Regions from separate parts of the Pseudoduganella plicata genome, predicted to be linked through region 1. Evidence: predicted binding sites of a transcription regulator. Region 1 holds the regulator's gene; each other region holds the start of a gene.
What was found. Region 1 encodes HrcA, which represses chaperone genes, less so after heat shock. Its sites were predicted from a motif close to TTAGCACTCNNNNNNNNNGAGTGCTAA; they were not measured.
Positions count from the first base shown of each region.

Region 1 (2,267 bases):
CATGAGTAACAGCCCCACCGACCTGAAGGCCAGCGGCCTGAAGGCCACCCTGCCACGCCTGAAAATTCTGGACATTTTCCAGAACAGCGCAGTGCGCCACCTGACGGCCGAAGATGTCTACAAGATTCTGCTGGCCGACAATATGGACGTTGGCCTGGCCACCGTCTACCGCGTGCTGACGCAGTTCGAGCAGGCCGGCCTGCTGAACCGCAATCACTTCGAAAGCGGCAAGGCGATCTTCGAACTGAACCAGGGTTCCCACCACGATCACCTGGTCTGCATGGACTGCGGCCGCGTGGAGGAATTCGTCGACGATGAAATCGAACAGCGCCAGCACCGCATCGCGCAGGAACGCGGCTTCAAGATCGCCGAGCATGCGCTGGCGATCTACGGCACCTGCACCAAAACGGATTGCCCGCACCGGCATTGAGCCGGCGGCAGCAAAGCAAAACGGCCCACATGGGCCGTTTTTTATTTCCTCACAACAGGGGTCTATCCCGGGTTTTCAGTTGTGGCTCAGGGCGTTCGACAGCAGCCGCGAGGTGATGTCGACAATCGGGATCACGCGCTCATACGCCATGCGCGTGGGGCCGATGACGCCCAGCGTGCCGACGATGCGCCCATTCGACGTGTACGGTGCCGTCACGACGCTCATTTCGTCCATCGGCACCAGGGTCGATTCGCCGCCGATGAAGATCTGCACGCCCGACGCTTTCGACGACACGTCCAGCAGCTGCATCAGGCCCGTCTTCTGCTCGAACATGTCGAACATCTGCCGCAGCGACGACATGTTCGACGACAGGTCGCTGACCGACAGTAAATTTCGTTCGCCGGAAATCACCATGTCGTCCGAGCTGTCGGCCATGGCCTCGCTGCCCGCTTCCACGGCTGCCTGCATCAGGCGCCCCATGTCGTCGCGCAGCTGGCGCAGTTCGCCCTGCATGCGTGTGCGCACTTCGTCGAACGCCAGGCCGCCGTAGTGCTGGTTGATGAAATTGGCAGATTGCTGCAATTGCGATGGCGTGTAATCGACGTCCGTCAGCAGCAGGCGGTTCTGCACGTCGCCACCGGGGGCGACAATGACGAGCAGGATGCGCTTCTCGCCCAGGCGTAAAAACTCGATCTGCTGGAACACGGATTCGTGGCGGGGACTCAATACGACGCCGGCGAACTGCGACAGCGACGACAGCATCTGCGCTGCATTGGCGATCAGCTTATGTGGCGGCTGGGCCTGCGGGCGCAGCGTCGATTCGACGGCGCTTTCGTCGATCGGCTGCACCGTCAGCAGGGTGTCGACAAAAATACGGTAGCCGCGCGGCGTCGGCACGCGGCCGGCGGACGTATGGGGGCTGGCGACATAGCCGAGCTCTTCCAGGTCGGCCATGATGTTGCGGATGGTGGCCGGGGACAAGTCAAGGCCGGAGATCTTCGACAGTGCGCGCGATCCGACGGGTTGTCCGTCCGCAATATAGCGCTCTACCAGGGCTTTGAGCAGGGTTTGGGCACGGTTATCGAGTTGCATAATTCAATCTTCAGGCGTACACGGTATTATGCACGGCTGGCGACGGCACAGGGAATTCAATCGGATAACTGTTGTTCCAGCCACGCAATCAACTCTTCAAAACTGCTGCAAATCGCATCGGGCGCAATGCCCAGCTCGACGTGGGCGTTACTACCCGTCCGGTTCATCCACACGGCCCGCAATCCCGCTTTCTGCGCGCCCTCGACATCGAGGCGCAGGTCGTCGCCCACGTAGACGGCATGGCGCGGCGCCACGCCCAGCGCATCGCAGGCGGCCAGGAAGATCGCCGGGTCCGGCTTGGCCTTGCCGAAATGACTGGCGGCCAGCGCCACCTTGAAATGGTGGGCGATACCGATGACTTCAAGGTCCGCATTGCCGTTCGTGACGGCGCCCAGGGTGAGTCGGTCGGCCAGGTGCAGCAGACCGGGCAGCACGTCGTCATACGGCTTGACCGCGTTGCGGGCAGCAAAGAAATGCTGCATGGCGCCGTCGATATGCGCCAGGTCTTCGCCCGCATGCGCGAACGCGGCCTCCAGCGCCGCCCGGCGCAGCTTGCCAAGGTCCAGATGATAATGCGGTTCGGCTGCCAGCAGCGCCATCCGGCGCGCGCGCAGCTCCTCGATTGAAAAGGCCTGTGCAACCTTCGGTGCGTGCGTGGCCAGCCAGGCGTGCAGCGTGGTTTCCGCCTCGGCGATCACGGGGGCGATGGGCCACAGCGTATCGTCGAGGTCGAACAGGATGGCGC
Region 1 is NZ_CP038026.1:3,236,076-3,238,342, forward strand. It holds gene fur (ferric iron uptake transcriptional regulator) at 2-430, shown strand; gene hrcA (heat-inducible transcriptional repressor HrcA) at 506-1,522, opposite strand; gene E1742_RS14165 (HAD family hydrolase) at 1,579-2,267, opposite strand, start outside.

Region 2 (2,267 bases), 810 kb from region 1:
CTTCTTGTCGCACAGCAGAACGAACGGGTTCTCCAGGATGGCGACTTGCTTCTCTTGATTGTTGATGAAGTATGGCGACAGGTAGCCGCGGTCGAACTGCATGCCTTCCACGATGTCCAGCTCGTCGTTCAGCGACTTGCCGTCTTCCACGGTGATGACGCCTTCCTTGCCCACTTTTTCCATCGCTTCGGCGATACGCTCGCCGATCGAGTAGTCCGAGTTTGCGGAGATCGCGCCAACCTGGGCGATTTCTTTCGACGTCGTGCATGGCTTGGAGATCTTGGCCAGCTCTTCGACGGTGGCGGCAACGGCCTTGTCGATGCCGCGCTTCAGGTCCATCGGGTTCATGCCGGCGGCAACGAACTTCATGCCTTCGCGCACGATGGCTTGTGCCAGAACGGTCGCGGTGGTGGTGCCGTCACCGGCGTTGTCGGAGGTCTTGGAAGCGACTTCCTTGACCATCTGCGCGCCCATGTTCTGCAGCTTGTCTTTCAGTTCGATTTCCTTGGCCACCGAGACACCGTCCTTCGTCACGGTCGGGGCGCCGAACGAGCGCTCCAGCACGACGTTGCGGCCTTTCGGGCCCAGCGTGACTTTGACCGCGTTGGCCAGGATGTTGATGCCTTCAACCATTTTGGCGCGCGCTGCGTCGCCGAAAATCACTTCTTTAGCTGCCATGTTTGTATTCTCCTGAATTCTTTAAGTGAGCCAGATTACTTCTGAACGATGGCCATGATGTCTTCTTCGCGCATCACCAGCAGCTCCTCGCCGTCAACCTTGACGGCCTGGCCGGAGTATTTGCCGAACAGTACGCGATCGCCGACCTTGACTTCCAGCGCGCGCAGCACGCCGGCGTCCGACACCTTGCCGTTGCCAACTGCCAGCACTTCACCCTGATCCGGCTTTTCAGCGGCGGCATCAGGAATGATCAGGCCGGAAGCAGTCTTGGTTTCCTGGTCCAGACGTTTGACGATAACGCGATCGTGCAAAGGGCGAAGGTTCATACAAAACTCCTTATTTATACAGTGAGGTTCAAAATCGTTGTTAGCACTCTCTACTAACGAGTGCCAACAATTATAGGGACGCCCCACGGCTATTTCAAGGCCTGTCCTTTCATAAACCCTAACTGTTTGCAAGTTCTGCTACATCGGCGGTTGACTTGTCACAACGTCTGTGTGCCGGCGGCACTGACCCGGCATCGTTCAAGGGCGCGGGCCCTTCGTGTTTTGACAAAGAATCGAAAGAAGTGCAGACTCTAAGTTCCTCGTCCGATGTTGTAGTGATCTATAGCGGAGGCTGTGATGTTCCATACCAAGTTCCCTCGAGAAATGCACGCGCCAAACTGGGTGCGTGTGACCATCAATGTCGCAGCCGGCGCCGCGCTCGGCGTTCTGGCCGGCGCGATGCTGCTGCTGGCGCTGGGTGCCGCCAGTTGAGCGGCCATCGGCGCCGTTCGTGAGCAGGCGCAGGGCCCGTTCGTGAGCAGGCGCAGGGCCCGTTCGTGAGCAGGCGCAGGGCCATCACGCCCGCGCCTGTCCACACACGTGCCGCGCCGTCGTCAGGCTTAATCTTGTCAGCCTGCTCATTGTCATTAAGATGTAATTAAGTGTATTAGCGGGCATATTCGGTTGACCACGGTTTGACGCGGGCCTATAGTGGCGGGATGATTTCCGACTTCCAAGAACTCGCTGACAAGATCGAACAGTTGGCCGAGCTGACGCACAATCTGCGTCGCGAAAACGCCCAGCTGCGCCAGGCCAATGCCGCGCTTGTCGCCGAAAACATCAGCCACCAGCATCGCCTGGGCGAGGCGCATCAGCGCGTTTCGGCCCTGCTCCTGAAAATCTCCCCGCCTGCACCTGCGGTCGAACCCGCCAGTGAAGAAAGCGAAGCCGTGAAAGAGGACGCGCAATGATCCCCGTGGACGTCAATATCATGGGGCAGCCGTACCGGCTCGTCTGCAAGGAAGGTGAAGAGCGCGCGCTGCGGGAAGCGGCCAGCCTGCTCGACAAGAAAATGACGACGATCCGCGACACGGGCAAGGTCAAGGGAAATGATCGCATCGCCGTGATGGCGGCGCTGTCCATGGCGGCCGAGTTCCTGACGGCGAAGGCCCCGGCGGGACCGCTGTCGGACATGTCGCTGCTGGAAGTGCAGCAGAAGATCGCGGCCATGCAGCGTGTGCTCGACAGTGCACTGACGCCGCAGGAAGCGCTGTTCTGACTCTTCGCCAAGAGTCTGCCAGGCCGCTCCCGGGCTCTCCTGCA
Region 2 is NZ_CP038026.1:2,426,447-2,428,713, reverse strand. It holds gene groL (chaperonin GroEL) at 1-678, opposite strand, end outside; gene groES (co-chaperone GroES) at 714-1,004, opposite strand; gene E1742_RS27050 (hypothetical protein) at 1,302-1,436, shown strand; gene E1742_RS10705 (hypothetical protein) at 1,664-1,915, shown strand; gene E1742_RS10700 (cell division protein ZapA) at 1,912-2,223, shown strand.
Region 2: a site for HrcA is predicted at 1,045-1,071, ahead of groES (co-chaperone GroES). Genes of this name have one in related genera too.

Region 3 (2,267 bases), 1.5 Mb from region 1:
CTGCGTCAACATGGTTTCGCGCTGGGCTCCGCGCTGGTACACCTGCGCCGCGCGCCCGGCAGTTTCCTGTTCAATATCCTGGTGGTCGCCATTGCGCTGGCCCTGCCCTTTGCCGGCCTGACGGTACTGGACAATGTACGGCCGATGTCGGAACAGCTCTCGGTCGACCCGGAACTGTCCGTCTTCCTGAAACAAGACCTGCCACGCGAGCATGCGCAAGGCATGGCCGGCTCGCTGCGGGCCGTCGCAAAGGACGCCCGCATCGTCTTCGTGCCGCGCGAAAACGCGCTGGCGGAGCTGCAGAACAAGAACGGGCTGGCTGGGGTGATCGACACGCTGGGCGACAATCCCCTGCCGGACAGTTATGTCGTGAAGCTGAACGCATTCCAGAGTGCCGCCCAAAGCGCACACGTGGACGAAGTGGCGGAGCAGTTGCGGGAGATCCCTGGCGTCGAGTCCGTGCAGGTCGATTCCGCCTGGGTGAAGCGGCTGGCCGCGCTGCTGGGCATACTACGCATGGGTCTGCTGCTGCTGGCCGCCACCCTGGGCACCGTCGTCATCGCCGTGGTCTTCAACACGATCCGGTTGCAGGTACTGACGCAGCGTGAGGAGATCCTGGTGCTGCGTCTGATCGGCGCCACCAGCACGTATATCCAGCGCCCTTTCTATTACACGGGTGCGCTGCTGGGCCTGTTTGCCGGCGCCGTGGCGCTGGGTGCCGTTGCGCTGTCGCTGCGGCCGCTGAACACGGCGATTGCCGAGTTTGCCCGGCTGTATGCATCCGAATTCCAGCTGTCGCCGCTGGATCCGCTGGCCATGGCCCTCCTCCTGGCGCTGTCGGCCGGCCTGGGCCTGGTGGGCGCCGCGCTGTCCGTGCGACGTCAGCTGGCGCGGCTGTCGTGATGGCGGGCACCGGCGGCCAGTGCCTGTCTGGTTACTGCCGGTATCTCGACGGTGGGCCTTCCTGTTCCGGTGTCGGAACGCTCCGACATTGCCCCTGGAATGACCTTCAGCCTTGTCCGGGTGCCCGCGCAAGCGTGCGTTCACGCACAGAGCGCAGCTTTCCACGCACGCTAACCTGACCTTTCTGCTTGATTTGCCACAAAAGATGGCCAAAACGAGCAGTTTTTATTTAGTTCCTTCCATCCTGCGTTTCCCCGGCCACTAATCTCCGATAGCACAGGGCTATCGAAGTGATAAAAATGCCGAGATTGGCACTCACAAGACGAGAGTGCTAATATATGTTCAAACGCAACGCTGGAACTGCTAGGAGGCGTCGGAAAATGGTTAAGACGACTTTAAGTTCCACGCTGCATGCTGTATGCCATGACAGTGCCCTCTGCAATCCCGCACGGCCTATTGCACCAAAATACAAGCGAGGAATACCAATGAACACGATGTCCGCACCTACCGCCCTGGTTCCAGCCGGCACAAGTGCTCTGAACCTCGGTTTCAGCGGCAACCTGGGAAACCTGGACGCCTACATTTCCGCCGTCAACCGCCTGCCAATGCTGACGCACGACGAAGAAGTCCAGCTGGGCCGTCGCCTCAAGGATAACAACGACCTGAAGGCCGCCGAAAAGCTCGTCCTGTCGCACTTGCGCCTGGTGGTCTCGATCGCCCGTGGCTACCTGGGCTATGGCCTGCCGCACGCCGACCTGATCCAGGAAGGCAATATCGGCCTGATGAAGGCAGTCAAGCGCTTCGACCCGGACCAGGGCGTCCGGCTCGTGTCGTACGCGATGCACTGGATCAAGGCAGAGATGCATGAGTACATCCTGAAAAACTGGCGCCTCGTCAAAGTGGCAACCACGAAGGCTCAGCGCAAGCTGTTCTTCAACCTGCGCAGCCACAAGACGGGCCTGGATGCGATGACGCCGGGCCAGATCGACCAGCTGGCCAAGCTGCTGGACGTCAAGCGCGAGGAAGTGATCGAGATGGAAACCCGCCTGTCGGGCCGGGACATCGCACTGGAATCGCCGACGGACGACGAGGACGACAAGTTTGCCCCGATCGCCTACCTCTCGTCCGACCAGACGGAGCCGACCAAGGTGCTGGAAGCGGAACAGGTCACGCGCCTGCAGTCCGAAGGCCTGGAAACGGCGCTGGCCAAGCTCGATCCACGCTCGCGCCGCATCGTCGAATCGCGCTGGCTGGCCAACGACGACGGTTCGGGCGCGACGTTGCACACGCTGGCAGAAGAGTTCGGCGTCTCGGCCGAGCGCATCCGCCAGATCGAGTCGGCCGCGCTGAAGAAAATGAAGGGC
Region 3 is NZ_CP038026.1:4,707,269-4,709,535, reverse strand. It holds gene ftsX (permease-like cell division protein FtsX) at 1-903, shown strand, start outside; gene rpoH (RNA polymerase sigma factor RpoH) at 1,389-2,267, shown strand, end outside.
Region 3: a site for HrcA is predicted at 1,212-1,238, ahead of rpoH (RNA polymerase sigma factor RpoH). Genes of this name have one in related genera too.